3 regions of the Kribbella sp. NPDC058245 genome follow, and region 3 is predicted to be linked to each of the others. Evidence: riboswitches for the same ligand, from Rfam matches in the RefSeq annotation. Region 3 holds a riboswitch; each other region holds the start of a gene.
What was found. A riboswitch is a leader RNA that binds a small molecule or an ion and turns the genes downstream of it on or off. The one in region 3 is predicted to bind ZMP and ZTP.
Positions count from the first base shown of each region.

Region 1 (10,390 bases), on a different contig from region 3:
TGGGGCGGGGAAGGTATCCAGGACTGCGGTCATGTGTGGAGCCCGCATTCGACCTTGCCCGTGCCCGACCAGCGGCCGCTGCGCGGGTCCTCACCGGGGGCGACGCGCTGGGTGCACGGTTCGCAACCGATCGACGGGTAACCGTCGTACTGGAGCAGGTTGACCAGTACGCCGTTGTCGCTGATGTAGGTATCCAGGTCTTCCTGGGTCCACGGGGCGATCGGGTTCAGTTTCACCATGTCGCGCTTCTCGTCGTACTCGACGACGGGAGTGTTCGCGCGGGTCGGCGCCTCCTCGCGGCGGATGCCGGTAACCCACGCCTTGTAGTGCGACAGGTGCCGGTTCAGCGGCTCGACCTTGCGGAGTGCGCAGCACTGGTCCGGACGACGCTCGTACAGCTTCTCGCCGTACTCGGCGTTCTGCTCTTCGACAGTCTGCAGGGGAGTGGCGTTGATGAGGTTGATCGGCAGCATCTGCGCGACCGCATCGCGGGTGCCGATGGTCTCGACGAAGTGGTAGCCGGTGTCGAGGAAGAGCACGTCGACGCCGGGAGCCGCCTCGGCCGCCAGGTGGGGGAGTGCCCCGTCTGCCATCGAAGCGGTCACCACGAGGTCGTCCCCGAAGGTCTCCCGCGCCCACGCCAGCACTTCCTGTGCCGAGGCGTCGGCTAGTCGAACGTTCGCCTCCTCGGCGAGCGACTTCAAGTCAGTACTCATTCGACATTCACCCGCAACCCGATCATCTTGAGCGAAAACACCCGTGCACACGGCCGGCACTCCCACGCGCCATGGCCCTCTTCGGAAGGACGAAGGTCCTCGTCCCCGCAATAGGGGCAGTAGAGAGGGGCAGCACGTTCACTCATGTCAACGCCTCCTGATCCGCACGGGTGGCCCACTGGGCGAAGCGCTCTCCCTCGGTGCGCTCCTTCAGGTAGTTCTGGGTGACGCGCTCGACGTAGTCGGTCAGGTCGTCGGACGTGACCTTGTGGCCGCGCAGCTTGCGGCCGAAGCCGGCGTCCAGGCCGAGGCCGCCGCCGAGGTGCACCTGGTAACCGGGTACTTGGTTGCCGCTGGCATCCATCACGAGCTGACCCTTGAGGCCGATGTCGGCGACCTGGATCCGGGCGCAGGAGTTCGGGCAGCCGTTGACGTTCACCGTGATCGGTACGTCGAGGTCGGGGATCCGCTCCTCGAGCTCGTCGATCAGCTGGGCCGCGCGGGCCTTGGTCTCGACGATCGCCAGCTTGCAGAACTCGATGCCGGTGCAGGCCATCGTGTTCCGCCGCCAGGCCGACGGCCGGGCCTGGAAGCCCAGCGCGGCCAGCGCCGCCACCAGCGACTCGACCTTCGACTCCTCGACGTCCAGCACGATCAGCTTCTGCTGGGCGGTGGTCCGGATCCGGTCCGAGCCGTGCGCCGCGACGACGTCCGCGACCTTGGCCAGCTTCTCGCCGGAGACGCGACCGACGACCGGCGCGACACCGACGAAGTACTTGCCGTCCTTCTGCTTGTGCACGCCGACGTGATCGCCCTGGACGGCGGGAATCTCGGGCGCGGGTCCGTCGATCAGCTTCCGCTTGAGGTACTTCTCCTCGAGAACCTCACGGAACTTCTCGATACCCCAGTCCGCGACCAGGAACTTGATCCGCGCCCGGGTCCGCAGCCGGCGGTAGCCGTAGTCGCGGTAGATGCTGCAGATACCCCACCAGGCCTCGTGCACCTCGTCGAGCGGCACCCACGCGCCGAGCCGCTGCGCGAGCATCGGGTTGGTCGACAGCCCGCCGCCGACCCAGACGTCGAAGCCCGGGCCGTGCTCGGGGTGCACCACGCCGACGAACGCGATGTCGTTCACTTCCGGTACGACGTCGTGCGACGGGTGACCGGTCATCGCGGTCTTGAACTTCCGCGGCAGGTTCGAGAACTCCTGGGTACCGATGTACTTCTCGACGATGTCGTCGATGGCCGGGGTCGGGTCGATGATCTCGTCCGCGGCGATGCCGGCCACCGGGCTGGAGATGATCACCCGCGGCACGTCACCGCAGGCCTCGGTCGTGTACAGGCCGACGGCCTCGAGCTGCTGCCAGATCGCGGGCACGTCCTCGACCCGGATCCAGTGCAGCTGGATGTTCTGCCGGTCGGTGATGTCGGCGGTGTCGCGGGCGTACGTGGTGGAGATCTCGGCGATCACCCGGAGCTGCTCGGTGCTCAGCTGGCCGCCCTCGATGCGGACCCGGAGCATGAAGAACTTGTCGTCGAGCTCTTCGGGCTCGAGCGTCGCGGTCTTGCCGCCGTCGATCCCGGGCTTGCGCTGGGTGTACAGCCCCCACCAGCGGAAGCGGCCGCGCAGGTCGGCCGGGTCGATCGAGTCGAAACCGCGGTGCGCGTAGACGTTCTCGATCCGGGCCCGGACGTTCAGGCCGTCGTCGTTCTTCTTGTTCTCCTCGTTCTTGTTCAGCGGCTCGCGGTAGCCGAGGGCCCACTGACCCTCGCCCTTGCCCTTACGGGGGCGGGGCGCCTTGGCGGGGGGAGCAGAGGTGACGCCAGTCATCCGGCAGGTGTCCTTGTCGTTATGACAGGTGCGTCCGCCGCAGGGGGGATCGAAACGTCGTCGGTTCGATGCGTCTGCGCGGTGCGCACCCAGCGGTGATCGGGGAGATCAGGGGGCCTCGAGCAGGCCCGGCGGGGTGGCTGTCAGAACATCGAAGGACAACAGATGGCGCTGCGCATCCGCCCGAGGTCGACATGAATCCGACCTACGAGGTGAGTGGAGCGGGCAGCGAGCATGTTCACAAGAGTCAGCGGGAACGGCCGACAAATCAACCCATCATCCTGCATCGCGAGATGCGATCTCACGATGTGGCTATCTCCACCAGTCTGGTGGGAATTGTTCCACGCCTGAAATCGTGCAGGCAATGGGACTTGTACAAGCAATCTTGTCTAACTACCCTGGACGGCATGTCACCCAAGAGGGCCCGCACGCCCGGAGCATCCCGGGTCCAGGCCGTGGATCATCCGCTACGGCGCCGCCTGCTCGACCTCCTGGCCGTCGACGGGCCGTCCACCGTCTCGATTCTGGCGGCCACCACGGGGGAGATGGTCGGCAACATCAGTCATCACCTCAAGGTGCTCGCGACCGCCGGGGTGATCGAGGAGGTCCCCGAGCTGGCGAAGGACAAGCGCGAGCGGTGGTGGAAGAGCGTCTGGTCGTCGTACTCGTGGCGTCTCGGCGATGACGAGCCGGGCGCGGAGCTGATCGGCGGGGTGGCCGAGGAGAGCAATGTCACGTACCGCGCCGCCAAGGTCCGGGACTGGGTTGCGCGCCGCCCGGAGTACGGCACGGCGTGGGCCGAAGCGGAGCTGACGCTCGATGTCTGGCTGCGCCTGACGCCGGAGCGGCTGGCCGAGCTCCGAGGCCGGTTGCAGGACGTGCTCGAGGAGTACGTCGACCAGCCGTCGACCGAAGCGGAGGCGGAGCCGGTGTATCTGTTCGCCCAAGGAGTGCCGGCGCAGCCGTAAGCCCTGTACTTTTCCTCGGATCAACAGGAAACTTTCCTAACTGTTGATGGAGGAGGTCGTGGTGAAGGCGTTGTGGCGGGTGGGGTCGGTTCTGATGGCGGCGGGGCTGGTGCTGGGCCTGGTCGGTCCGGTCGAGGCCGCGACCGGGGGTGCGGTGCGGGTCAATCAGCTGGGGTACGGCGCCTTCGACGGTAAGGCGGCGTATGTGCTGAGCCAGGGTGCTGTGACCGGTCGTGCCTTCCGGGTGGTGGACGACCGCGGCCGGCAGGTGCTGACCGGGCGCGTCGGCACTGAACTGGGGGAGTGGAACGCGAAGTACCAGCACGTGTCCGCGCTGGACCTCTCACGGTTGTGGGTGCCGGGGACGTATCGGGTCGAGGTGCCAGGGGTTGCGTCGTCGCCTGCTTTTGTCATCCGGGCTGATGGGGATGCGCTGGCGACGTCGGCGAAGGACAAGGCGGTGACGTTCTTCACCGAGCAGCGGGACGGCGCGAACGTCGTACCGGGTTCGCTCGGGCGCAAGCCTGCGCACCTGACGGATCGGTCCGCGTCGGTTTATGAGACACCGACGTTCGTCGATCCGGAGACCGATCAGACGGTGGGGGAGTTGCGCCGGATCGGTGCTCCGGTGGATGTCGAGGGCGGCTGGTACGACGCCGGCGACTACCTGAAGTTCACGCACATCGCGGCGTACTCGGAATCGTTGCTGTGGGCATCGACCCGGGATGCGCGGCAGCCGGATAGCAAGGTACTGAACGAGGCTCGGCACGGGCTCAACTGGCTCGACAAGATGTGGGACGAGCGGTCGAAGACCCTCTACATCCAGGTCGGCGTCGGGACCGGGAACGCCGAAGAGACGTTCATCGGCGACCACGACATCTGGCGGCTGCCGGAGGCGGACGACCACCTGACCGCGCCCGCGGAACGTCACCTGCGCAACCGGCCGGTGTTCCGCGCCGCGGCGCCGGGGAAGCCGATCAGCCCGAACCTGGCCGGCCGGACGGCGGCCGCTTTCGCGCTCGCGGCGCAGGTCGAGGCGCGGACCGATCGCAAGCTGGCTCGCAAGCATTTGGAGACCGCGGCGCAGATCTATGCGATGGCCAAGACCACTGGGGTCGGCCAGTTGGTGACGTCGCTGCCGTTTGCCTTCTACCCAGAGTCCGCGTGGCGCGATGACCTCGAGTTGGGCGCGACTGAGCTGGCGCTGGCGGCTCAGCGGTTGGGCGATCGGCGAGCATCCGGTTGGGTGCGGCAGGCGTCGTACTGGGCTGATCAGTATCTGCAGCACGAGGCTGGAGGCGACACGCTCAACCTGTACGACGTGAGCGCGCTGGCGCATGCGGACCTGATCCGCGCGGCGCGGCCGGACCGTCCGTTGGTTCGCAAGCTGACGAGTGATCTGCGGGCGCAGCTCGAGATCGGGGCCAAGCGGGCGGCCGGTGATCCGTTCCGGGCGGGAGCGCAGTACGCCAACTTTGACGCCGTACCGCACACCTTTGGCCTGTCCGCGACCGCGCGCCTCTACCACAAGGCGACGGGCGACCGCCAGTACGACGCCTTCGGTGCGCAGCAGCTCGACTGGGCGTTCGGGGCCAACGCGTGGGGTGTGTCGTTCATGGTCGGCGTCGGCGCGAACCCCGGGCGCTGCCCGCACCACCAGATCGGCAACATCACCGGCCGCCAGGTCGTGGGTGCCGTCGTCAACGGGCCGAACTCGGCGGAGCTCTTCGAGGAAGGACTCGGGGACAACCTCGACGGCATGAACCCGTGCCCGGCCAACGGCGTCGACGCCTACGCCGAGTTCACCGGCCACGGCTCGCGCTACGTCGACGACGTCCGCTCCTGGCAAGCCTCCGAACCCGCCGACGACTTCGCCGCCATCGCCGTCTACGCCCTCACCCGCTAGGAGCTGTACCGACGGACGGGTAGTGGTCGGCCTGTGGAGGTACCCGCACGATGCTGGTAGGCGGGGCAGCGCGGCCCAGCGGTGACCTCTACCCGTTCTTCGGTACACGTCTACAGTTGCGGGGTGCTGAGTGCGGGGGAGATCGCGGCCGGGGTTCAGGCGGGTTCGCTGGATGCCGTTAAGGTGATCGAGGAGGCGCTGGAGGCTGCTCGGCGGTTGGATCCGGTGCTGCATTTTCTGGAGGAGCTGGATGGTGAGCGGGCGCTTCGGCTGGCGAAGGAGGTTGATCCCTCCGGGGCGCTGGCTGGGGTGCCGTTCTTGGTGAAGGCTCGGACGCCGCCGGAGTCGCCGATCCTGGAGCGGTTGCTGGCGGCGGGAGCGATTCCGATCGGTACGGCGACGCGGGCGCGACCGGGTCCCGGCTCGCAGACGTATGGGTGGAACGGGTCTGAGTACACACGGAACCCGTGGGATCTCACGCGGTCGTCAGGTGGGTCGACGGCTGGGGGAGCGGCGGCGGTCGCGGCGGGCGTCGTACCGCTGGCGACTGGTGGGGATAGCGGTGGGTCGCTCAGGATTCCGGCGTCGTTCTGTGGGCTGGTGGGATTCAAGGGGACGCTCGGCCGAGTGCCGCGCGCTGTCGGGCGGGCCCTGGGTGGGTTGACGACCGCTGGGGTGATCGGCGCGAACCTGGACGACGTGATGCTGGCGACGAGCCTCGCGAGTGGACCGCATCGGCTGGATCCGACCGCGTTGCCGCATTGGCCGGTGCCGATCCTTGCCGACGGCCCCTTTCGGGTCGCCTACCTGTCTAGCCTCAGTGCGTACGCCGTGGATCCGGGCGTCGACCGGGTTGTGCGCGACTGCTTGTCAGTCGTCGAGGTGGTCGACGTACCGCTCGAGCTGCTCCCGACGGACGACGCATGGCAGGCGTTGTCCGCACTGGATGCCGGACGCGGGGTCAACGCGGCAGAAGCCTCTTGTGCCCGCCAAGTGCGGGACCGGAACAACACAGCGCTTGCCGATCTGTTCGATGTCGTCGACGCACTCGTCACACCCACGACGCTGACCGTTGCCCACGGCTACGACCAGTACAACGAGAACATCATCGTCGGCGATCCGTGCTGGGCCTTCAACGTGACCGGGCATCCGGCGGTGAGCGTGCCGGCCGGACTCCTCGACGGGCTTCCCGTTGGAGTGCAGGTCGTCTCTCGGTACGGCGACGATGCGACCGCGCTGGCCGTGGCCAAGCAGTTGATGGTCAAGCTTTAGCGCGGGTGTTCGGCGCGCCAGTCCTTCATGGTCTGCTCGAGATCCGCGTGCACGAAGCTGAAGAAGTCGGCGGCCTCGGAGAGCCGGCGGCCGACGGTCGTGTCGGTGCCGAAGAGGCTCGCACCGTAGCTGCTGCTGGCGGCCCACTCGGTCAGCGCCTGGTTGCGGCGTTCGAGAATCGCGGCGAAGACGTCCTCGCGAATCCGGTAGTGGTCCTTGCGCGAACCGGGCATCCGCTCCCGCGAGATGAACGACATCTGGATCAGTTGCCGGACCGCGCCGGAGACCGCGGGCTGGCTGATCTTGAGGGTGTCGGCCAGTTCTGCCGCGGTCATGGTGCCATCGGGACTGACCAGCATCCGGCCCATCACCCGGGCCGACATCGTCGGTACGCCGCTGTTCGCCATCACACCGGCGAAGCGTTCGACGTACTGACTGATCTCTTCCGGAGTGGGCGCCATGATTGAACCTTACACAAACCAGCGCCCGCTCCACGGCTTGTGGAACGGGCGCTCGTGAGGGCTGTCAGCTGAGCTCGAGACCCGGGTAGAGCGGGTGCTTGTCGAGGATCTCGGCGGAGGCTGCGCGGGTCTTGTCGGCGACGCCGTCGGCCAACACGTACTTGGCCTTGGACGGCGCACCGGCGGCCGTATTGGTCGGTGTGGTGGCGGACAGCACGTCCACGATCAGCTCGGCGACCTTGTCGAACTCGTCGGCACCGAACCCGCGGGTGGTGAGTGCCGGCGTACCGATCCGGACACCCGAGGTGTACCAGGCGCCGTTCGGGTCGCGGGGGACCGCGTTGCGGTTGGTGACGATGCCCGCGTCGAGCAGCGCCGACTCGGCCTGGCGGCCGGTGATCCCGTACGACGAGACGTCGAGCAGGACCAGGTGGTTCTCCGTACCGTCCGTGACGAGCTTGACGCCACGCTTCATCAGACCCTCGGCGAGGGTGACCGCGTTGTCGGCGACGGCCTGCGCGTAGGTCTGGAACGACGGCTGGCGGGCCTCGGCCAGCGCGACCGCCTTGGCGGCCATCGTCTGGCTGAGCGGGCCACCGAGGACCATCGGGCAACCGCGGTCGACGGACTCGGCGAACTCCGGCTGGCACAGCACCATGCCGCCGCGCGGTCCGCGCAGGGACTTGTGCGTGGTGGTCGTGGTGACGTGCGCGTGCGGTACCGGGTCGAAGTCGCCGGTGAAGACCTTGCCCGCGACCAGACCGGCGAAGTGCGCCATGTCGACCATCAGGGTCGCGCCGACCTCGTCGGCGATCTCGCGCATCTTGGCGAAATTCACCTTGCGCGGGTAGGCCGAGTAGCCGGCGATCAGGATCAGCGGCTTGAACTCACGGGCCTTGCGCGCGACCTCGTCGTAGTCGAGCAGGCCGGTCTCGGCGTTGGTGCCGTAGGAGTGCTGGTTGAACATCTTGCCGGAGATGTTCGGGCGGAAGCCGTGCGTCAGGTGACCGCCGGCGTCCAGCGACATGCCGAGCATCTTCTGGTCGCCGAGCGCCTTGCGGAGCTTGGCCCAGTCCTCGTCGGACAGGTCGTTGACGTGCTTGGCGCCGACCTCGGCCAGCGCCGGGGACTCGATCCGCTGGGCGAGGATCGCCCAGAAGGCGACCAGGTTGGCGTCGATCCCGGAGTGCGGCTGGACGTAGGCGTGCGGGGCGTTGAAGAGCGCCTTGGCGTGCTCGGCCGCGGCGGTCTCGACGGTGTCGACGTTCTGGCAGCCGGCGTAGAAGCGGTGCCCGACGGTGCCCTCGGCGTACTTGTCGGACAGCCAGTTGCCCATCGTCAGCAAGGTGGCGGGGGAGGCGTAGTTCTCACTCGCGATCAGCTTCAGCGAGGAGCGCTGGTCGGCCAGCTCGGCCTTGATCGCGCCCGCGATGGTCGGCTCGACCGAGGCGATCACCTGCAGGGCGTTGTTGTACGCGGCCGACGCCGCGGCGGCGTCGAAGGGTTGGTGAGTCATCGAAGTCTCTCCTGCGGTTGCAGTGGGTCGAAGGCACCCAGGCGCACGGTGCCGACGGGTTTCGCTCCCCGGTGGTTCTCCACCTTCAGCGCGCCAGTCGCGACAGCGGTCAGCCTATCGTGCGCTCGACGATCTCCCGGAACGGTGTCGTTCGCGGAAGTGTCCCGAACACGCCGCCCCAGTCCCCGGCCAGTCGCGACGCCACGAACGCGTCCGCCACCGCGGGCGTCGAGTACCGCACCAGCAGCGACGCCTGCAGGCACAACGCCATCCGCGCGGCCAACCGCCGCGCCCCGGCCTCAGCCCCCTCGATGTCGGACAGCGCCTGCAGTACGTCGCTCACTGCCGCGTCGAGCCGGTGATCAGCACCCTGCGCCGCCCCAACTTCCAGCAGCCACGCCTCCAACGACTCCGGCCGCCGGAGCGCCCGCAGGACGTCGAGCGCGTTGACGTTGCCCGACCCTTCCCAGATCGAGTTCAACGGCGACTCCCGGAAGAGCAGCGGCAGCCCCGACTCCTCCACGAACCCGTTCCCGCCGAGACACTCCAACGCCTCAGCCACCATGAACGAGGTCCGCTTACAAACCCAGAACTTCGCCAAGGGAAGCGCGATCCGCCGGAACGCCCCGGCGCGCTCATCACCTGACGCCGAGGCGTCGACCGCCGCGGCCAGACGCATCGCGAGAGCGGTTGCTGCTTCGCTCTCGATCGCCAGGTCCGCCAGGACGTTTTGCATGGCGGGTTTGTCGACCAGGAGGCTGCCGAAGGCGGAGCGGTGCTGGGCGTGCCAGGTGGCTTCGACGAGGGCTCTTCTTTGCAGGGCGGCGGAGCCCAGGACGCAGTCGAGGCGGGTGGCGGCGACCATTTCGATGATCGTCCGGACGCCGGCGCCTTCGTCACCCAGGCGGTAGCCGATGGTGTTGTGGAACTCGACCTCGCTGGACGCGTTGGAGCGATTGCCGAGTTTGTCCTTCAGCCGTTGCAGGGCGAACGTGTTCCGGTTGCCATCAGCAAGGACTCGCGGTACGACGAAACAGCTCAGCCCGTCCGGCGCCTGCGCGAGCACCAGGAACACGTCGACCTGCGGCGCCGAGCAGAACCACTTGTGCCCGTTCAGCAGGTACTCCTCGCCCGTAGGCGTCGCCGTCGTCAGGTTGGCCCGGACATCGGATCCACCCTGCTTCTCGGTCATCCCCATCCCGGCCAGCACGCCACGCTTGGCTGCGCCGGGCAACCGTCGTACGTCGTACTGGGTCGCGGCCAACTGCGGAACCCACTCGGCCGCGAGGCGCTCGTCAGCCCGCAACGCCGGTACGGCGGCGTACGTCATCGAGATCGGGCAGCCGTGGCCCGGCTCGACCTGCGACCAGACGTAGAACCCGGCCGCCCGCGTCAGATGCGGCGACGGCCGGTCACTCGTCCACGGCGCGGCCTGCAGCCCGAACCCGACGGCCTGCTCCATCAACCAGTGCCACGACGGGTGGAACTCGACCTCGTCGATCCGGTTCCCGTACCGGTCGTGGGTCCGCAGAACCGGCGGATACTGGTTCGCCGGGAGAGCGTGAGAGAGCGCTTCCTGCGATCCCGCGAGCTCTCCGATCCGGACCAGACCAGGGTCGTCCGCGAGGTCGGCGTACGGGCGCAAAGCGGCACCGAGCGCCGCGTCCCGGGTGAAGAAGTTCACCCCTTGCAGTGGGGGAGCCTGATTCGTTACAGCGTT
Region 1 is NZ_JBHVWY010000020.1:24,014-34,403, forward strand. It holds gene cysD (sulfate adenylyltransferase subunit CysD) at 1-33, opposite strand, end outside; gene ACFVWG_RS35720 (phosphoadenylyl-sulfate reductase) at 30-716, opposite strand; gene ACFVWG_RS35725 (nitrite/sulfite reductase) at 859-2,547, opposite strand; gene ACFVWG_RS35730 (winged helix-turn-helix domain-containing protein) at 2,955-3,515, shown strand; gene ACFVWG_RS35735 (glycoside hydrolase family 9 protein) at 3,562-5,421, shown strand; gene ACFVWG_RS35740 (amidase) at 5,545-6,693, shown strand; gene ACFVWG_RS35745 (GbsR/MarR family transcriptional regulator) at 6,690-7,154, opposite strand; gene ACFVWG_RS35750 (glycine hydroxymethyltransferase) at 7,219-8,670, opposite strand; ZMP/ZTP riboswitch at 8,699-8,781, opposite strand; gene ACFVWG_RS35755 (acyl-CoA dehydrogenase family protein) at 8,780-10,390, opposite strand, start outside.
Region 1: linked by a shared signal. The riboswitch ahead of ACFVWG_RS35750 (glycine hydroxymethyltransferase) and the one ahead of ACFVWG_RS18005 (bifunctional 5,10-methylenetetrahydrofolate dehydrogenase/5,10-methenyltetrahydrofolate cyclohydrolase) in region 3 are both predicted to bind ZMP and ZTP.

Region 2 (10,390 bases), on a different contig from region 3:
CTGTTGTGCGGTGGTGATGCAGTCGCTCACGTGGTCGTCGCCTGCGGTGCTTGCAAGTTTGCCTGCCTCGGCGAGGTGTTGCTGTTCGAGGCCGACTCCGGGAATCGTAGGTGCTGTGCTGGCTGATGATTCAAGATTTTCTGCACGTGTTGTCGACGAGTTGGCCGACGCCGGGTGGCGTCAGGATCGTTCGATCGATATCTCGGCGTGGATGGCCGAGCTTGATGCGCAGGGATACCGAGTCAGCGAGGTTGCCGCGCAGGCACTGCGCTCATTCGGAGGACTCTCAGTTGGGTCGGCGGTTGTTGAGGGACCGAACTTCTCGAACGATGAGCCGCTAACGGTTGATCCGATTCTGGCAGGATCGGGTCACCGGGCGCTCGCCGAGGAGTTGGAGCGGGAGTTGGGTGGCAACTGGTATCCGTTTGGCGAATGGCTCAGCTCCTCGAGTGTGTTCGTGCGTGATGACGGTTGGGTGGTGGCGACCGGATTGGGGCGGATCTGGGAGCTCGGCAGGACTGTTGACGATGCGATTGAGTTCGCTGTGATGGCGTCGCATCCGCTCGAATGCCTGAAGATCCTTGCTCCGGGCGCGAAGCCGTGGCCCCCGTCAGCCAGGGACAGCAACTGACAGCCTCGCGCTTTCTGCTTCGGCATGCGGTGCGGAGCAGAAAGCACGAGCCGGTTCTACTAGCTGAGCCAGGTGGGGCGGAGGGGGAAGTGGGCGTCGGTGCCGTCCAGTTTTACGGCTAGGAATTGGTGGAGTTGGGTGTTGTTGCGTTCGAAGCCCACGCGGCAGGCGGCTAAGTACAAGCCCCAGATTTTGGCTGTGGCGGGGCCGACCTCCGCCACCGCCTCGTCCCAGTGGGACATCAAATTGTCGGACCAGGCGCCCAACGTCAACGCGTAGTGTTCGCGGAGGTTTTCGGAGTGGCGGACTTCGAAGCCGGCGTCTTGGGCTTCCGCGATGATGCGGCCGGAGCCGATTAACTCGCCGTCGGGGAAGATATAGCGGTCGATGAAGGCGCCGGTGGAGCGGAAGTGGTTGTCGGGGCGGGTGATGCTGTGGTTGAGGAGCCGGCCGCCGGGCTTCAGGCGGTCCAAGAGGAAGCCGAAGTACGACGGGTAGTTGCGGACGCCGATGTGTTCGGTGAGGCCGATGGAGCTGATGGCGTCGAAGTCGCGTTCGGGGACGTCGCGGTAGTCGAGGAAGCGGACTTCGGCCAGGTCCTCGAGGCCTTCGCGTTTGATGGCCTCGTTGGCCCAGTGGGCTTGTTCGGCGGACAACGTGACACCTAGGGCCTGTACGCCGTACTCGCGGGCGGCGTGACGGACCATGCCACCCCAGCCGCAGCCGACGTCCAATAACCGCATGCCAGAACGCAGATCCAATTTCCGCGCGACCAGGTCGTATTTCTCGTATTGCGCTTCCTCCAAGGAAGCATCCAAGGACGGGTATACGGCGCAGGTGTAGGTCATCGAGGGGCCGAGGATCCACTCGTAGAACGTGTTGGAGACGTCGTAGTGGTGGTGGATCGCGGCCTTGTCGCGGGTGCGGGAATGGCGAAGACCCTCGAAGGTGCGACGCCACTTGGGGAGGTGCTCCTGGGGTGGGGGTGGAGGCGGCTTCAAGTAGCTCCAGCCGAGGCCCCGGACGATGCGGAGGGCTTCGGCGGGGGTGGGGCGTTCGAAGTGGACCTGGTTGAGCATCATCCGCATGAACTCGTACGGGTTCGCAGGGTGGACGCCGGTGATCTCGAGGTCGCCCATGACGTAGGCACGGACGAGGCCGAGGTCGCCGGGGGCCGTCAGTACGTAGGAGAGGCCGCGTTCGGTCGCCAGATGCATGTGGATGGGGGAGTCCACCGGGCCGGTGGCGCTGCCGTCGTACGCCGTGAAGCGGAACGGGAGGCCGTCCGGGGTCACGGTTGTCAGGGCGTCTGCGATGGATACCTGGGTTGCGAGCGTCGTCATCGGCGCGTCACCGCCTTTTCGTAGAGCCCGGTGAGCCGGGCGTCCGGGTCGTAGCGTTGTTTCACCTCAGTCAGGGCCGGGACGTTGTAGAGCCGGTCGAAGGTGTCTCTGTCGTAGTAGGCGTCGGAGTAGAGCGACTTGTGGCCGCCGAAGCGGGCGACCGCGTCCTCGATCGAGCGGTTGACGTCGCCGTCCTCAGCATCAGGAGCGATCGGGACGGTGCCCCAGAAGCCGACGTTCACGTAGGTCTCGCCAGGTGCGAGCGGGTAGAGCGGCCACGCAGCGGATCCACGCAGGCGGAGCGGGCACAGCCACACAGGCCGCATCCCGACCTCAGCATCGAACCAGCGCAAGAACGCGGCCAACGCAGCTACCGGGATCTCAACATCCTGTACGACGCGCTCGCGCGGCGGCTGACCGCGGCGGGCACTGATCCGGGCCGCAACCTGATGACGGTTCTCGAAGCCGACGAGCTTGTGGAACACGTCGCTGCGACGCCACCGGCGCGGCCAGAACCGCCGTACCCAAGGGTTCTGGGCACCGAAGGCGGCCGAACACCAGAACCAGTCGGTGTCCCAGCGCCACAGGTAGTCGTGTGCGGTGAGGACGTCGGTCTGTCGCTGCTGGATGGAGCGGTAGAAGATCTGCTGGCCGGTGTAGTCACTCGTCTGGGCCACGGCGTCGCTGTTGCGGCCGAGCGTCAGATAAGCCTCTGAAGGGGTGAACGCAACCCCGTCGACGAAGTGCACCGGCTCGTCGCGATAGGCGCCTGAGGCAACGATCCCGTCCAGGACCGGTGCCAGCTCGTCCAGAGACAACCGCACATGGCGCAGGGCGACGTACGGCGAGATGCGGTCGAGGGAGATCCGCAGCCGGGTGGCGTACCCGAGCGTGCCGTAGGAGTTCGGGAACATCCGGAAGAGGTCGGCGTGCTCACCCGAAGGCCGTGCGGTCACCACCTCACCAGCGCCGGTGAGGATGTCCATCTCCAGCACCGACTCGTGCGGCAGCCCGGCGCGGAACGACGAGGACTCGATCCCGAGCCCAGTCACCGCTCCACCCAGCGTGATCGTCTTGAGCTGTGGGACCACCATCGGCGTCAGCCCGTGCGGCAGGGTCGCCGCGACCAGGTCCTCATACGTGCACATGCCCTGTACGTCGGCCGTCCGCGCGACCGGGTCGACACTGATCACGCCGGTCAGCCCGGACACGTCCAGCCCCGGCCGCTCCACCGCCGTACGCGGGCGGAACAGGTTCGAACTCTTCTTCGCCAGCCGGACGGGTTCGCCCACGGGGATGCGCTGGTACGACGCCCGCAGCCGCCCTACCGCCTGATCGTGATCGAGCGTGGCAGCCACATCCGATGTCGAAGGCACCTAATCAGAGTACGACGGTGATTCGGAGGGCGCATGGGACTTCTGTCACGGCGAGCGGCCCGGGGTAAGTTCGGACCTATGGGTGACTTGGTGAAGGCAGCGCTCCCGTGGGCGGATCCGGAGCGGGTGCTGCGGGGGGTGCCTGAGGGGGTGGCGGCGCAGGCTGATGGGGCTGAGTTCTATGTGCCTGAGTACATGGGTGTGGTGGACTTCCCCGCGGTGTTCGCGACGATGCCGGACCTGAAGGTGGTCCAGTTGCAGACTGCTGGGTTCGAGGGTGTGCTGCCGCATCTGCCGGAGGGCGTCACCTTGTGCAATGCGCGGGGTGTGCACGACGCGTCGACGGCCGAACTGGCGGTCGGGCTGATCCTGGCGTCGTACCGGCGGATCCCTCGGGCGGTCCGCAACCAGGACCTTGGGGTGTGGCCCGGCGACAACTATGGCGAGATGGATGACTCGCTGGCGGATCGGACCGTGCTGATCATTGGGTACGGGTCGATCGGTGAGGCGCTGGAACGGCGGCTGGCCGGGTTCGAGTGTGAGGTGGTTCGGGTCGCGCGGCGGCCGCGGGACGGCGTACATCCCACGACTGACCTCCCTGACCTGCTGCCGCGCGCGGATGTCGTCGTACTGCTGACTCCCGCGACTGACGAGACGCGCGGCATGGTCGACGCCAAGTTCCTCAGCCAGTTGAAGGACCGAGCGCTGCTGGTGAACGTGGCTCGCGGAGTCATCGTCGACACCGACGCTCTCATCGCCGAGCTCGCCACAGGCCGTATCTCCGCCGCCGTCGACGTCACCGACCCCGAGCCGTTGCCGTCGGGGCATCCGCTGTGGTCTGCTCCGAATGTGCTGATCAACCCGCACCGTGGGGGTGCCTCGACGGCGTTCGAGCCGCGGGTCGCCCGGTTGGTGCGGGCGCAACTGGAGCGCTACGTGCGCGGCGAAGCACTCGTCAATGTGGTGGCAGGGCCGCCACGGTAGGAGGACAACGATGTCCGAGGCTGTACTGCTGATCGGGACCAAGAAGGGGCTCTGGATCGGCCGCAGCGACGCTGCGCGCCGGGAGTGGAGGCTCGACGGGCCTGCGTTCGAGATGCAGGGCGTGTACGCCGTGGGCATCGACACTCGCGGTGAGCGGCCGCGGCTGTTCGTGGGCGGGACGAGTGAACACTGGGGGCCGGCGGTCTTCCACTCCGACGACCTCGGCGCGAGCTGGGACGAGCCGCCGGAGGGCGCGATCGGGTTCCCCACGGGGACGGATGCGTCGCTGGAGCGGGTCTGGCAGATCCAGCCGGGCGTCGAACCTGGTGTCGTGTACGCCGGGAGCCAGCCGTCGGCGTTGTGGAAGTCGACCGACGGGGGAGTGACGTTCGAGCTCGTCCGCGGGCTGTGGGACCACCCGCATCGTGAGCAATGGGGTGCGGGCTTCGGCGGTCAGGCCGTCCACACGGTGCTGCCGCATCCGACCGACCCCGCGCGGATGAGCGTCGCGATGTCGACCGGCGGGGTCTATCAGACGGCCGACGGCGGTACGACGTGGTCGCCGGCCAACCACGGGATCAAGGCGTACTTCCTGCCCGACCCGGATCCGGAGTTCGGTCAGTGTGTCCACAAGCTCGCGGGGCACCCCGCCGTACCGGATCGGCTGTTCGCGCAGAACCATCACGGGGTCTATCGGTCCGATGACGGTGGTCAGATCTGGAAGTCGATCGCGGACGGACTGCCGTCGGACTTCGGCTTCCCGATCGCTGTGCACCCGCACGAGCCCGACACCGTGTACGTCTTCCCGCTGGTTGCTGACGGCAACCGAATTCCTCCGGACGCCACCTGCCGCGTCTACCGCTCGCGCGACGCGGGAGCGACCTGGGAGCCGTTGACCAAGGGCCTGCCCGACGTCTCCTACGTTCCCGTCCTGCGTGACGCGCTGACGACCGACACCGCCGACCCGGCCGGCGTGTACGTCGGCACTCGCGACGGCTGCGTCTACGCCAGCGCCGACGCGGGCGACACCTGGAGCGAGGTCGCTCGCCACCTCCCCGACGTACTCACCCTGCGGGCCGCGGTCCTGTGATCACCCTCGACCTCCCACCGGTACTGCGCCCGTTCGCGGCCGGTGCCGATCGCGTCACCGTCGACCCCGGCCCGGACCCGACGGTGCGCAGCGTCCTCACCGCCCTCGACGCCCCACTGCGCCGCCGCCTGATCGACGAGCAAGGCGCCGTACGGCGGCACGTCAACCTCTTCCTCGGCCAGGACAACGTCCGCGACCTCGCCGGCGCCGACACCCCACTAACCGACGGCGACCACCTCCTCGTCCTCCCCAGCGTCGCCGGCGGCTAGCCCTCGTCAGTGGCGGAAGAGGCGGACGTTGGTGGGGGACCAGGTGATGTTGGCGGCCGTGCAGGCGGCGGCTACCTGGTCTGAGCGGATGGAGCCGGCGGGTTCGGCGATGTGGGCTACGCCGAAGCGGGCCGCCTCGTCCACGTTGTCGGGGAAGGGGAGAGCGCCGTCGGAGACCATGGAGACGCCAGTCAAGGGCTCGTTCGAGTGGCGGGACCACCAGGAGGCGGCTTTGAGGCCGGCTGTCCTCGTGCAGTCGACTCGGGATTGCTGGCCGGCGCCGATGCCGATGGCCATGCCGTCCTTCAAGAGAGCGACGGTGTTGGACTGGGTGTAGCGGACGACGATCAGGCCGAGCAGGAGATCGTCAGCAGCCGCCGATGGGACCTCTGGGCTCAGGAGGTCCCGGGTCAGCGGGAGGTCGTCGCGATGTTGACTCAACCGGAGACCGTAGAGCTCGCGCACCTCCTCCAGTGGCGGCTCGAACGCGGGGTCCGCCTCCAGCACCAGATACGTGCCGCGCTTCTTCGCGGCCAGGATCTCCACGACACCCGGCTCGAAGCCGGGCGCGATGATCCCGTCGCTCACGACACGGCGCAGCACCTCGGCGAGCTCAAGATCCACCGGGTGTGACACCGCGACGAAATCGCCGTACGACGACTTGGGGTCGGCGTCGCGGGCACGGCGGTACGCCTCCACAACCGTCGTACCGAGGGCGGCGCCGGCCGGCGAGACATGCTTGTACGACGCGGCTGCGGGCACCCCGAAAGCAGTCGCGGCTTCGCGGACGAGTTGCCAGCCGGTGAGGGCGTCGAGGACGTTGATATACGACGGACTGCCCGAGACCACCGTGAACGGAGCGCGGGCTCCGATGACGGCAAGAGCGGCAGGCTGGTGGGGGTTCATTCCGTAGCGCAAGAGAGGCCTCCAGAAGCTGGAGGCGCCCAGGCGGTCGACGCCACGTAGTCGGCCGCTCCCCGGTGGTGACCCACCCTCGCCAGTCGCGGTAGGTCAAGCTTATTGCAGGAACGTGCAATTGGGGTCCAGAGCCGCCAGAACGGTCTTACGATCCGCGAATGGGGATCTTCTCGCGGAAGGCGGCGCCGGGCGTCGACGTGTCCGGCCTGAGGCTGGACCAGGCCTGGCTGGACGCTGACCTCGACACGGCCTATGCGGCGGTACGGCGGGGAGATCTGTCCACCGGACTGGCGTTGCTCAAGGTCACGCCGGCCAACACCAACCTGCGGTCGATCCGCGCCACCGGCCTTGCCAAGGCAGCGGTGGGGCGGAGCGAACAACTGGAGCTGCGGCTGGAGGCCTACCCGAAGGATCCGGATCTACTGCTCTGGTACGGGCAGACGCTGGTCTTCGAGGCGTGGGCGGTGCGAACCGGGCAGCGGGCCAAGGACGTGTCGGCGCAGCGGTTCACGACGTTCCACGACATTCTCCGTACGGCGGCCGAGGTGTTGCAGGGCGCGATTGTCTCGGCGGCCGACGACGCGGTCCCGTGGGAGGTGCTGCAGTGGGCGGCCCTGGGGCTGCAAGCGGAGTTGGAGGACAAGGCGGAGATCTTCCACGCCGCTCTCGTCCGTCACCCGGGCAGCTACGCGGCGCACACCGGCCGGGTTCAGGTGCTGGCGAAGAAGTGGTCCGGTCTGGAGCTGGCTGAGCTGATCGAGTTCGGCGACGGCGTGGTGGAGCGGGCGCGGCCGGGCAGCGTGCTGTGCACGATCGCGGCCAACGTGTTCAATGAGGTCTGGCTCGAGATCGCCTCCGACAAGGAGCGGACGAAGGTCGAGCGAATGAAGCGGTACGCGAGCGGCGTCACAGCCCGGCGACCGCAGTTGCTCGCGGCCCGCGACAAGTGGTGGAACGACGGCCGGACGCCGGACCCCGCTGACGTCTCGGCCAACGGGACGATGGCGTTCGCGCTCAAGTGGGCGGGTGCGAAGCGGGAAGCGATGGAGCACGCCACCCGCACCGAGGGCCGAATCGAGAGTGTCCCGTGGGGTTACGTCGGCGGCCTCACCGGCTTCGCCGACGCCCTCACGAAGCAGATGGACTAAAGCTTTTCCGCACGGAAGACCATCAGGCGGGAGTCCGGCTCGAACGGCTGCTCGTGCCAGCCGGCGTACACATTGACGATGAACCCGGCCGCCTCCAGGGCCTTCGAGATCTCGTCGACGGACCGGAAGAACAGCTCGGTGCGATAGACGTCGTCCCGGCCGTCGTCGTACAGGTTGTGTGCGTCGAAGACGACCCGGCCGTCGTCGCTGACCTCGATGAGGTCGAGCCATTCGGTGAGGTGCCCGATCGCCGTGTCGCGATCCCCGTACGTCGCCTCGCGCGTCCACGACTCCCACGCCCGGGCCGCGGGGTTCCGGGACTCGAAGACCAGTACGCCGCCCGTCCGCAACGCACCCGCGATCGCGGCGAAGGGTTCAGCGAGCGAAGGGATGTGCATCAATGTGTTCCCGGTGCAGAGCACCAGGTCGACATCGCCGGTCGGCTCGACCATGCCGGCGTCGCCGGAGATCCAGGTGACCGTGCTGGGCGTACGGCGGGCGTAGTTCAGCATCGTGAGGCTCGGGTCGATGCCGATCACCTCGCGCCCGTCCACGGCCAGTGAGCGCGCGAGCAGCCCGGTACCGCAGCCGAGATCGACGATCTTCGAGACCTTCAGCGAGTCGGCCACCGCATGGAAGTACACCGTGTCGTCGCCAGGAGGGTTGTCGAGGTCGTAGAGCTCGACCAGTTGCTCGTCACCGTAAGGATCATCCACCCGGCGAACGCTAGAGAGACCGAAGCACGAGGGCAAAGTGTTTAGAGTGAGCCCATGGTCGATGTGAAGCCCCGCAGCCGCACTGTCACCGATGGTCTGGAAGCTACCGCGAGCCGAGGGATGCTCCGAGCGGTCGGCATGGGGGACGACGACTGGGTGAAGCCGCAGATCGGCGTGGCCTCGAGCTGGAACGAGATCACCCCCTGCAACCTCTCGCTGGACCGGCTCGCGAAGGCGGTCAAGGAAGGCGTGCACGCGGCCGGTGGGTACCCGCTGGAGTTCGGCACGATCAGCGTCTCCGACGGCATCTCGATGGGCCACGTCGGCATGCACTACTCACTCGTCAGCCGCGAAATCATCGCCGACTCGGTCGAGACCGTGATGGAGGCCGAGCGCCTCGACGGCTCGGTCCTGCTGGCCGGCTGCGACAAGTCCCTGCCCGGCATGCTGATGGCTGCGGCCCGGCTCGACCTGGCGTCCGTCTTCCTGTACGCCGGTTCGATCATGCCTGGCCGTTTGGGCGACAAGGACGTGACGATCATCGACGCCTTCGAGGCGGTCGGCGCGTGTGTTCGCGGCCTGATCACTCGCGAGGAGGTCGACGCGGTCGAGCGGGCGATCTGCCCGGGTGAGGGTGCGTGCGGCGGCATGTACACCGCCAACACGATGGCGGCGTCCGCCGAAGCTCTCGGGATGTCGCTGCCCGGATCGGCCGCGCCGCCCGCGGTGGATCGCCGCCGTGATGGCTATGCGCGCAAGTCCGGCGAGGCCGTGGTCGGCCTTCTGCAGAAGGGGATCACGGCCCGGCAGATCCTCACCAAGGAGGCGTTCGAGAACGCGATCGCCGTGGTGATGGCGCTCGGTGGCTCGACGAACGCCGTACTGCATCTGCTCGCGATCGCGCGCGAGGCCGAGGTCGATCTGACCCTGGCCGACTTCAACCGGGTCGGCGAGAAGGTCCCGCACCTGGGTGACCTGAAGCCGTTCGGCCGCTATGTGATGACGGACGTCGACCGCGTCGGCGGGATCCCGGTGATCATGCGTGCGTTGCTCGACGCGGGTCTCCTGCACGGCGACTGCCTGACCGTCACCGGCAAGACGATGGCCGAGAACCTCGCTGACATCGCGCCGCCGGATGTCGACGGGGCGATCATCCGCGCACTGGACAAGCCGATCCACCCCACCGGCGGAATCACGATCCTGCACGGCTCGCTCGCGCCCGAGGGTGCGGTCGTGAAGAGCGCCGGGTTCGATTCCGACGTGTTCGAGGGTACGGCGCGCGTCTTCGACGGCGAGCGCGCCGCGATGGACGCCGTACCGGAACTGAACCCGGGCGACGTGGTCGTGATCCGCTACGAAGGCCCGAAGGGCGGCCCGGGGATGCGCGAGATGCTCGCGGTCACCGGCGCGATCAAGGGCGCCGGCCTCGGCAAGGACGTGCTGCTGCTCACCGACGGCCGGTTCTCCGGCGGTACGACGGGATTGTGCGTCGGCCACGTCGCGCCCGAAGCCGTCGACGGCGGGCCGATCGCGTTCGTCCGCGACGGCGACCGGATCACCCTCGACGTCGCGAACCGCACGCTCGATCTCCACGTCGACGCCGACGAACTGACCCGCCGTACCGAAGGCTGGACGCCCAAGCAACCCGCGATCACCAAGGGCGTCCTCGGTAAGTACGTCCGCCTGGTCGGCTCAGCCTCCCAAGGCGCCACCTGCGGCTAACCGCCCCGCCCGCTCCACACCCGCCCCGCCCCGCCCCGCCCCGCCCCGCCCCGCTTCGCTCCCGACCCCCGTCCTGCCTCCGCCCCTGACCAACCCCCATTTGCCTGCCTAACCACCCAGATCAGGGGTTAAGCACCCGCAACCACGGTGCCAAACCCCCGATTTGGCTGGCTAACCACTCAAATCGGCGTAC
Region 2 is NZ_JBHVWY010000013.1:253,648-264,037, reverse strand. It holds gene ACFVWG_RS28930 (SUKH-3 domain-containing protein) at 116-631, shown strand; gene ACFVWG_RS28925 (class I SAM-dependent methyltransferase) at 691-1,974, opposite strand; gene ACFVWG_RS28920 (FAD-binding oxidoreductase) at 1,971-3,350, opposite strand; gene ACFVWG_RS28915 (2-hydroxyacid dehydrogenase) at 3,429-4,334, shown strand; gene ACFVWG_RS28910 (WD40/YVTN/BNR-like repeat-containing protein) at 4,345-5,424, shown strand; gene ACFVWG_RS28905 (MoaD/ThiS family protein) at 5,421-5,693, shown strand; gene ACFVWG_RS28900 (5-aminoimidazole-4-carboxamide ribonucleotide transformylase) at 5,700-6,611, opposite strand; ZMP/ZTP riboswitch at 6,629-6,708, opposite strand; gene ACFVWG_RS28895 (hypothetical protein) at 6,770-7,759, shown strand; gene ACFVWG_RS28890 (class I SAM-dependent methyltransferase) at 7,756-8,475, opposite strand; gene ilvD (dihydroxy-acid dehydratase) at 8,530-10,197, shown strand.
Region 2: linked by a shared signal. The riboswitch ahead of ACFVWG_RS28900 (5-aminoimidazole-4-carboxamide ribonucleotide transformylase) and the one ahead of ACFVWG_RS18005 (bifunctional 5,10-methylenetetrahydrofolate dehydrogenase/5,10-methenyltetrahydrofolate cyclohydrolase) in region 3 are both predicted to bind ZMP and ZTP.

Region 3 (10,390 bases):
GACGGCGAAGGCAAGCCGCATGCGCTGGTCTCGGAGAACGCGGTCGCCGCGGTTGCGGAGAACCAGCGGCCGTGGACCACGGTGAGCGAGGTCTCCACGCGGATCGCGGCGGGCCACATCATCGGGGTCAACGACACCGGCGAGGAGATCCTGAAGACGCTGCGTGAGCACCCCGCCTCGGAGTACCTGGTCCTCGACGCGGCCGGCAGCGTGTACGGCGTACTGGCGACGGCCGACATCGAACGGGCCTTCCGGGGACGCTGAGCCGGGTCGCCGGTACGGCGGACGCCGGCGACCGTCGTACCGGCGACCTGGGTGACGGCCGGGCGGTGACCGAAAGTTAAGGTGATCGCCTTATGGCTGACTTGCGCGACTTTCCCGACCAGGCGTTCTCCGGGGTCCATCACGGCCCGCTGCAGGCGGGGGAGTGGATCACCCTGCAGGACTCCAAGGGCCGCCGGCACTCCGTCAACCTGGAGCGCGGGAAGGTCTTCCACACCACCAAGGGCGGGATCGAGCACGACGAGCTGATCGACGGCCCGGACGCCGTCGTGATCCGCTCCAAGGGTGGCGTCGAGTACCTCGCGCTGCGGCCGTTGATGGCCGACTACTCGGTCTCGATGCCGCGCGGTGCCGCGGTGATCTACCCCAAGGACACCGCGCAGATCGTCACGATGGCCGACGTCTTCCCGGGCGCGAAGGTGGTCGAGGCGGGTGCCGGGTCCGGCGCGCTGACCACCGCGCTGTTGCGGGCCGTCGGCATCCATGGCCAGGTGATCTCGTTCGAGCGCCGCGAGGACTTCGCCGAGGTCGCGCGCAAGAACGTGACCGGCTTCTTCGGTGCCGAGCACCCGGCGTGGCGGCTCGAGGTCGGTGACCTGGTCGAGAACCTGAACGAGACCGATGTCGACCGGATCATCCTCGACATGCTCGCGCCGTGGGAGTGTATCGACGCCGCGGCGGGTGCGTTGAGCCCCGGCGGCGTGTTCTGCGCGTACGTCGCCACCACGACCCAGCTGAGCCGGGTGGTGGAGACACTGCGGGCACACGGCGAATTCACTGAGCCGCGCGCGTGGGAGTCGCTCGTGCGAGACTGGCATGTGGAGGGTCTGGCGGTTCGTCCGGGACACCGGATGCAAGGTCACACCGCCTTCTTGGTCACTGCCCGACGGATGGCGCACGGGGTTCAGGCACCCCGCAAGAAGCGCCGGCCGGCACCGGGCGCGTACGGCGACGACTACACGGGCCCCCGTCGCGGTGACCCCATTCATGACGCTGTTGAAGATGTGCCGAAGACAACAGGTTCATCCGCAACCGACACGTGATGGGATTCAGCTTGCCCAGTGAGGTTTTCTGGGTAAGGTCCATAGGGTCGAGCCCCACATGGTGAGGTGATGATCGTGGCTGGAGACGAGAGTCCTACCGCGGCAGAGCTGCGTAACCAGGTCCGGTACCTGGAGGCCGAGGTCGCAGCGTTGCGGCGTCGGTTGTTGGAGCACCCGGCTGACAGCCGGTCGCTCGAAAGCAGGCTGTCCGAAACACAGGCCTCCTTGGCGAGTGTCACCGCTCAGAACGAGCGGCTGGCCGACACGCTGCGGGAGGCGCGAGAGAAGATCATCGCCCTGAAGGAGGAGGTCGACCGGCTGGCGCAACCGCCGTCCGGATTCGGCACCTTCCTCGGCCGCAACGACGACGACACGCTGGACGTGTTCACCGGGGGCCGCAAGCTCCGGGTGGCGGCCAGCCCGTCGATCGACCTGGACGAGCTCAAGCTCGGCCAGGAGCTGATGCTGAACGAGGCGCTGAACGTGGTCGAGGTCTGCGACTTCGAGGTCGTGGGCGACGTGGTGATGCTGAAGGAACTGCTGGCCGACGGCGAGCGGGCACTGGTGATCGCGCAGGCCGACGAGGAACGGGTCGTCCGGCTCGCCTCGCCGCTGCTCGACATCGCGCTGCGCACCGGCGACTCGCTGCTGCTGGAGCCGCGCTCCGGCTATGTGTACGAGAAGATCCCGAAGTCCGAGGTCGAGGAGCTGGTCCTCGAAGAGGTGCCGGACATCGACTACACCCAGATCGGCGGCCTGGCGGGCCAGATCGAGCAGATCCGGGACGCGGTCGAGATGCCGTACCTGCACAAGGACCTGTTCCTGGAGCACGAGCTCAAGCCGCCGAAGGGTGTCCTGCTGTACGGGCCTCCGGGCTGCGGCAAGACGCTGATCGCGAAGGCGGTCGCGAACTCGCTGGCCAAGAAGGTGGCCGAGCGGACGGGTGTCGAGGGCAGGTCGTTCTTCCTCAACATCAAGGGTCCCGAGCTGCTGAACAAGTACGTCGGCGAGACCGAGCGGCACATCCGCCTGGTCTTCCAGCGGGCCCGTGAGAAGGCGTCCGAGGGGATGCCGGTGATCGTGTTCTTCGACGAGATGGACTCGCTGTTCCGCACCCGCGGCTCCGGTGTCTCCTCCGACGTCGAGAACACCATCGTCCCGCAGCTGCTCAGCGAGATCGACGGTGTCGAGGGCCTGGAGAACGTGCTGGTCATCGGCGCCTCGAACCGTGAGGACATGATCGACCCGGCGATCCTGCGGCCGGGCCGGCTGGACGTGAAGATCAAGATCGAGCGTCCGGACGCCGAGGCGGCCCGGGACATCTTCTCGAAGTACCTGACCACCACGCTGCCGCTGCACGCCGACGACCTCGGCGAGTTCGGTGGCGACCGGCGGTCGTGCGTGAACGGGATGATCCAGCGCACCGTCGAGCGGATGTACACCGAGGCCGACGAGAACCGGTTCCTCGAGGTCACCTACGCCAACGGTGACAAGGAGGTCCTGTACTTCAAGGACTTCAACTCGGGCGCGATGATCCAGAACATCGTCGACCGGGCCAAGAAGATGGCGATCAAGGCCTTCCTGGACGAGAACCAGAAGGGTCTGCGGGTGCAGCACCTGCTGCAGGCGTGTGTCGACGAGTTCAAGGAGAACGAAGACCTCCCGAACACGACCAACCCCGACGACTGGGCCCGCATCTCCGGCAAGAAGGGCGAGCGGATCGTCTACATCCGCACGCTCATCTCCGGCAAGCAGGGCACCGAGCCGGGCCGGTCGATCGACACAGCGACCAACACCGGTCAGTACCTGTAAGGCGTTACCTCAGCTGCCCCGAAGCCCCTCTGGCTTCGGGGCAGTTGCCGTTCGGGCCTGCCAGCGGTTGACCGCCAGCGGAGCCGCGGCGGCGACGCCGGCCTTGGCGAAGACGATGAGCCACAGGCCGGCCAGCACGAACAGCTCATGCGGCCGCATCCAGCGGTCCAGGCTCGTGCCGAAGGTGTTCAGTAGCCAGCCGCCACCGACCAGCCAGTAGGCGCTCAGGACGGCGTACAAGGCTCCGAGGGCACCGATCGTCCACGCGGCGGTGCTGGCAGCAGTTCTGGTGAGTTCGCGACGCACGCGGAGGAGTCTCTCAGGGGCACTGTCCGGAGGCTGGGGAAGGGTAGGGGTTTCCCCCGATAGCTGTGGCAGGCGGCCGGTCCTACCGTGAACGGTATGGCGACGGACGAGGTGCGCAAGGACCTGCGAGCGGCAGTAGCCGCCCGCCAGGAGCTGGGGGCGGAATACGAAGCAGAGATCATCGAAGGCTTCCTGGAACGCCTCGACGCCCAGCGCCGCGCCACCGTCGTACCGGCGCAGCCGCAGCCCCCGGCCAACCCGAGCCGCGAACGCGACCCGGGCGGCCTGGCACTCGCGATCGTCTCGATGGGCGTCGCCATCCCGATCACCGCGATCTCGGCCAACATGGTCGGCTTCACCGGCGTCGTGGTCAGCTGGGCCGGCCTGGTCGGCATCAACCTCGCCCGCGCCTGGGGCCGCCGCCGCTAGCGCACGCAGGCGATGCCACCTGCCGATGGTTGCATCAGAGCAGGTCGCGGATGTACGCGCCGAGGAGTGCGGTGGTGTCCGGGACGAAGGACCACTCGCCCAGACGTCGTACAAGCTCTGATGGGGTCATCCAGGCGCCCCAGGCGACCTCTTCGGGCTGGTGGGTGACCGGGCCGTCCCAGACGCAGGTGTAGAGATAGGCGTGGTAGTTGGTGAAGTCGTCGGCGTAGTCGCCTTCGGGCAGCTTGGTGAGCTCCACGCCGCTGATGCCCAGCTCCTCGGCGAGCTCGCGCACCACCGCGTCGTACGGGTCCTCACCGGCGTCGATGACGCCGCCGGCCATGAAGTCGTAGCAGGCCGGGTAGACGTCCTTGGTGTCGGTACGGCGATGCACGTAGATGTCGCCGGCCGCATTCCGGACGAGTACGCCGGTCGCGGAGTGGCGCAGGTTGTCGCGGCGCATCACCGATCGCGGCTGTGCATCGATGACCACGTTGTCGTCGCTGAGAATCGCCACCATTTCGTCCACGCGGGCAGTCTCACACGAGCGCCTGTGGACAAAGCACCCCGGTTTGGGGGCGGAACCGCGTAGGCTCGTGAGCATGAGTGTGCGGCGCATTATGGGGACCGAGACCGAGTTCGGCATCTCGGTGCCCGGCCAGCCCGGGGCCAACCCGATGCTGACCTCGAGCCAGGTGGTGAACGGCTACGCCCAGACGCAGCCACTGGCGCGCAAGACCCGGTGGGACTTCGACGAGGAGCACCCGCTGCGGGATGCGCGGGGCTTCGACCTGAGCCGGGAGGTGGCCGACACCAGCCAGCTCACCGACGAGGAGACCGGCCTGGCCAACGTCATCCTCACCAACGGCGCCCGGCTGTACGTCGACCATGCCCACCCGGAGTACTCCGCCCCCGAATGCACCAACCCGCGCGACGTGGTGGTCTGGGACAAGGCCGGTGAGCTCGTGATCATGGAGGGCGCGCGGCAGGCCCGGCAGATCCCCGGTGCGCCGCAGCTGAACCTCTACAAGAACAACACCGACAACAAGGGCGCGTCGTACGGGTCGCACGAGAACTACCTGATGCGCCGGTCGACGCCGTTCGCGTCGATCGTGCGGCACCTGACGCCGTTCTTCGTCAGCCGCCAGGTCGTCACCGGCGCGGGCCGGGTCGGGATCGGCCAGGACGGCGGCACGAACGGGTTCCAGATCAGCCAGCGCGCGGACTACTTCGAGGTCGAGGTCGGCCTGGAGACGACGCTGAAGCGGCCGATCATCAACACCCGCGACGAGCCGCACGCGAACCCGGACCGCTACCGCCGGCTGCACGTGATCATCGGTGACGCGAACCTGTCGGAGATCTCGACGTACCTGAAGGTCGGTACGACGTCGCTGGTGCTCGCGATGATCGAGGACGGCTGGCTGACCGACGACCTGGGTGTCGACCGCCCGGTGCAGGCGCTGCACGAGATCAGCCATGACCCGACCTGCCTGCATCTGATGACGCTGAAGGACGGCCGCAAGCTGACCGCGGTCCAGTTGCAGACGGAGTATCTGGAGCAGGCGCGTAAGTACGTCGAGGACAAGTACGGCGACGACGCGGACCGCCAGACCAAGGACGTGCTGTACCGCTGGGAGCAGGTGCTCGACCAGTTGGCGATCGATCCGATGAAGCTGGCCGACCAGCTCGACTGGGTCGCGAAGTACAAGCTGCTGCAGTCCTACCGCGACCGCGACGGCCTCGAGTGGGACGACCCGAAGCTGCACCTGGTCGACCTGCAGTACGCGGACCTGCGCCCCGACAAGGGCTTGTACTACAAACTCGTCAGCTCCGGCCGGATGAAGCGTGTCGTGACCGACGAGGAGATCCGGATGGCGGTCTCGCACCCGCCGACCGACACCCGCGCCTACTTCCGCGGCCGCTGCATGCAGCAGTACGCGCCGCAGGTCGCGGCCGCTTCCTGGGACTCGGTGATCTTCGATCTGCCGGGCAAGGAGTCGCTGCAGCGGATCCCGACCCTGGACCCGCTGCGGGGCACAAAAGCCCATGTCGGTGCCCTTCTGGACCAGTGCGACACCGCGAGTGACCTGGTTCGCACCATCACTGGGGGTGCCGCCGGGTAGGGTCGCTCTTAGAAGCAACGGGAGAGCGGTTGGGCGTCTCTTCCACTGCGGTTCTAGGAGGTGTGAGCGATGGCGAAGGACGGCGGGCAGCAGCACAAGCAGCCGAAGCGTTCGACGACCGAGGAAGAGGTCGAGCAGTCGACCACGTCGGAAGACGTGGCCGAGCGCAAGGAACGGCTCGACGAGGATGTCGACTCGATCCTCGACGAGATCGACGAGGTGCTCGAGGAGAACGCCGAGGAGTTCGTCCGCGGGTTCGTGCAAAAGGGTGGGGAGTGAACCGCTCGATGACATTTGATGCCTCCGGCAGGTTGCCGGAAGCCTTCCTGACCCCAGGTGGCACGTCGTTCATGGACTTCCTGGCCGGGCACGCGCCCGACCTGTTGCCCGGACGGCGCAGCCTGGGGCAGGCCGACTTCTCCGACCACGTCCCGCACGGTACGACGATCGTCGCGCTCACCTTCGCGGGTGGCGTGGTGATGGCCGGCGACCGGCGGGCCACGATGGGCAACATCATCGCCTCGCACGACATCGAGAAGGTGTTCCCCGCCGACGAGTACTCGGCGGTCGCCTTCGCGGGCTCGGCCGGGTTCGGGATCGAGATGGTCCGGCTGTTCCAGGTCGAGCTCGAGCACTACGAGAAGCTCGAGGGCACCACGCTCAGCCTGGACGGCAAGTCCAACCGGCTGAGCGCGCTGATCCGGGGCAACCTGGCGATGGCGATGCAGGGGCTGGCCGTGGTGCCGCTGTTCGCGGGCTACGACCCTGACCGCAAGGGCGGGCGGATCTTCTCCTACGACGCCACCGGCGGCCGCTACGAGGAGACCCACTTCCACAGTGTCGGCTCGGGCTCGCTGTTCGCCCGGGGCTCACTGAAGAAGCTCTACCGCGAGGATCTGTCGGCGACCGACTGCGCGATGGTGGCGATCCAGTCGCTGATCGACGCTGCCGACGACGACTCGGCGACCGGCGGCCCGGACATGCTGCGGCGGATCTTCCCGGTGGTCGGCGTGGTCACCGCCGACGGCTACCAGCGGCTGCCCGAGGACGAGGTCGCCACGCTGGTCGACGCGGCCTGGGCGCAGCGCCACGTGCGCCCCGACGGCCCCGCTTCGGCGTCCCTGACCTGATCCCCATCGACTGATAGAGGACGAATGAGCACGCCGTTCTACGTATCCCCAGAACAGCTGATGCGCGACCGGGCGGACTTCGCCCGCAAGGGCATCGCCAAGGGCCGCAGCGCGATCGCGCTGCAGTATGCCGACGGCATCCTGTTCGTCGCGGAGAATCGTTCGCCCGCGCTGCACAAGGTGGCCGAGATCTACGACCGGATGGCGTTCGCCGCGGTCGGCCGCTACAACGAGTTCGAGAACCTGCGGATCGCCGGCGTGCGCCTGGCCGACATGCGCGGGTACTCCTACGACCGGCGCGACGTCACCGGCCGGGCGCTGGCCAACGCGTACGCGCAGACCCTCGGCGCGATCTTCTCCTCCGGTGGCGAGAAGCCGCTCGAGGTCGAGATCCTGGTCGCCGAGATCGGCGCCTCCACGGCCGACGACCAGATCTACCGGCTCACCTACGACGGCTCGATCGCCGACGTCCGTGGCTATGCGGTGATGGGTGGCCAGGCCGAGCAGGTCGCGGAGTATGTCGGCGAGCACTACTCCGAGGGCATCTCGCTGGCCGGGGCACTGCGCCTGGCCGTCGACGCCCTCGGTCACGACAGCTCCGAGCCGCGTGAACTGACCTCGGACCAGCTCGAGGTCGCCGTACTGGACCGGACCCGGACCCAGGTGCGGAAGTTCAAGCGGATCTCGGAGGAGACGCTCGCCCGGATCCTGTCCGAGTCCCAGCCGGCCGCCGACATCGAGGAGGCCACCGCGGAAGCCGCTGCGTCGGCCGACGCCGAGCCGGCCACCTCGGCTGGAACGTCGTCAGCTTCGTCTTCGTCTTCGGATGATGACGACGCGCCGATCGCTCCGCCGGAGGACCCCGACGACAGTCGTCCGCTGTGACGGACCGAACCACCGACTCAGCCGCCACGTCCGACGTGGCGGCTGAGTTGTCTCGGGCCGCCGACCCGCAGCCGTGGGAGCTGCTGGGGGAGAAGGTCGCCTACCAGCGGTTTCTGACGGTGAAGGTTCGCCGCTACCGGATGCCGAACGGTCACGAGGTCGATTGGGACGTCACCGGCCCGGAGTCCGCGGCGGCCGTCGCGGCCGGTGTCACCGTGCTGCCGCTGACCCCGGACGGCCGGATCGTGACGGTCCGGATGTTCCGTCCCGGTCCGGACAGCGTCGTCACCAACCTGCCCGGCGGCCTGATCGAGCCGGGGGAGGAGCCCGAGGTCGGCGGCGCCCGCGAGCTCGAAGAAGAGACCGGCTACACCTGCGAAAGCATCGAGATCGTCGGCTGGCTCTGGGCCGGTACGTCGTCGACCTTCCGCAAGTACGTCGCCATCGCCCGCGGCTGCCGTCCCGACGGCAAGCAGCAACTCGATGACGCCGAGGACTGCGTCCCGGTCGAGCTGAGCGTCGACGAGTTCCGCGCCGAACTCCGCGCGCCCGGCGGCATGACCGGCACCGACACCGCCTACCTGGCCCTGGATCACGCAGGTCTGCTCTGACGTAAAATAACGCTGGGTCCGCGACTGGCGTTGAGGTGGAGTACCACCGGGGAGCGGCCTGCCGGAGGATCCGGCTGTCGCCGCGCGCCTGGGCACTCGACCTGTTGCCCGAAGGAGTGCGCCCATGACCGCCGAACTGATGATCGGGACCGACCTCGCCGCCGAGATGGTGACGAACGCCGCCGCCCGTGCCGAGAAGCTGCGGGAATCGACCGGGGTGCAGCCGTGCCTCGCGACCGTGCTCGTCGGTGACGACCCGGCCTCCGCGACCTACGTGCGGATGAAGCAGAACCGCAGCAAGAAGGCCGGCATCGGCTCACGCAGCGTCGTACTGCCGGCCGAGACCACCACCGCCGAGCTGATCGCGACCCTCACCGAACTGTCGAACGACCCCGAGGTGCACGGGATCCTGCTGCAGCACCCGGTGCCGAGCCACATCGACGAGCGCGCGGCCTTCGAGGCGATCGACCCGCGCAAGGACGTCGACGGGGTGACCATGCACTCGTTCGCGGCGATGGCGTTCGGGGAGCCCGGGTTCCGGTCGTGTACGCCGGGCGGGATCATGCGGCTGCTCGAGGCGTACGACGTACCGCTGTCCGGAGCGCACGCGGTCGTGATCGGCCGCAGCCCGATCCTCGGCAAGCCGGCCGGGATGTTGCTGCTGGCATCGGATGCGACCGTGACCTACACCCACTCACGCACCGTCGGCCTGCCCGACATCGTCCGTACGGCGGACATCGTGGTCGCCGCGGTCGGCAAGGCGAACTTCGTCCGCGGCGACTGGCTGAAGCCGGGCGCGGTCGTGATCGATGCCGGATACAACGAAGGCAACGGCGACGTGCATTTCGGTGAGGCCTCCGAGGTGGCTCGGTTGATCACCCCGGTTCCGGGTGGGGTCGGGCCGATGACGATCGCGCTGCTGCTGGAGCAGACCGTAGCCGCGGCCGAGGTTTCCGAGACGGCTGTCCAGTCCGTGGAGACTCTGGCCTAGGCTGTAGAGGTTGTCGGAACAGTTTGACGAGGAGGCGTGACGTGGCGGTGCGGGCGATCCGGGGAGCCACCCAACTGGACGCGGACGAGCGCGAGCACCTGCTCGAGCGGACCGCCGAGTTGGTGAAAGCTGTCCTGGAGGCGAACGATCTGGACAGCGCGGATCTGATCAGCATCCTGTTCACCGTCACGCCGGACCTGAGCTCGGAGTTCCCGGCGGTCGCCGGCCGTCAGATCGGACTGACCGACGTACCGCTGATGTGCATGCAGGAGATCGCCGTACCGCATGCTCTCCCGCGGGTGGTGCGGTTGATGGTGCACACCGAGTCGGATCGTTCCCGCGACAAGATTCAGCACGTCTACCTGCACGGCGCGACCGCGCTCCGTCCCGACCTGACAGGCGCCCAGTGACCGAATTACGTGGCCCGGTTCGCATCGTCGGTGCCGGACTCATCGGTACGTCGATCGGCCTCGCCCTGGCCCGGTTGGGTGTCGTCGTGGAGCTGGTCGACGCGAACCCCGACAACGCGCTGATGGCCGAGCGCATCGGTGCCGGATCACGGCTGGTGCAGATCGAACCGCAGCTCGTCGTGGTCGCCGTACCGCCGGACCACGTCGGCTCGGTGATCGCCGAGCAGCTCGCGCAGACCGACGCGATCGTCACCGACGCCGCGAGCGTGAAGTCGAAGCCGCTGACCGATGCCCGGCTGCTGTCGGCGGACCTGACCCGGTACGTCGGCAGTCACCCGATGGCAGGTTCGGAGCGCAACGGCCCACTG
Region 3 is NZ_JBHVWY010000007.1:33,649-44,038, forward strand. It holds gene ACFVWG_RS17950 (site-2 protease family protein) at 1-264, shown strand, start outside; gene ACFVWG_RS17955 (tRNA (adenine-N1)-methyltransferase) at 357-1,325, shown strand; gene arc (proteasome ATPase) at 1,395-3,137, shown strand; gene ACFVWG_RS17965 (hypothetical protein) at 3,147-3,443, opposite strand; gene ACFVWG_RS17970 (hypothetical protein) at 3,540-3,872, shown strand; gene ACFVWG_RS17975 (NUDIX hydrolase) at 3,907-4,392, opposite strand; gene dop (depupylase/deamidase Dop) at 4,475-5,995, shown strand; gene ACFVWG_RS17985 (ubiquitin-like protein Pup) at 6,065-6,274, shown strand; gene prcB (proteasome subunit beta) at 6,283-7,125, shown strand; gene prcA (proteasome subunit alpha) at 7,150-8,010, shown strand; gene ACFVWG_RS18000 (NUDIX hydrolase) at 8,007-8,621, shown strand; ZMP/ZTP riboswitch at 8,632-8,722, shown strand; gene ACFVWG_RS18005 (bifunctional 5,10-methylenetetrahydrofolate dehydrogenase/5,10-methenyltetrahydrofolate cyclohydrolase) at 8,746-9,612, shown strand; gene aroH (chorismate mutase) at 9,654-10,022, shown strand; gene ACFVWG_RS18015 (prephenate dehydrogenase) at 10,019-10,390, shown strand, end outside.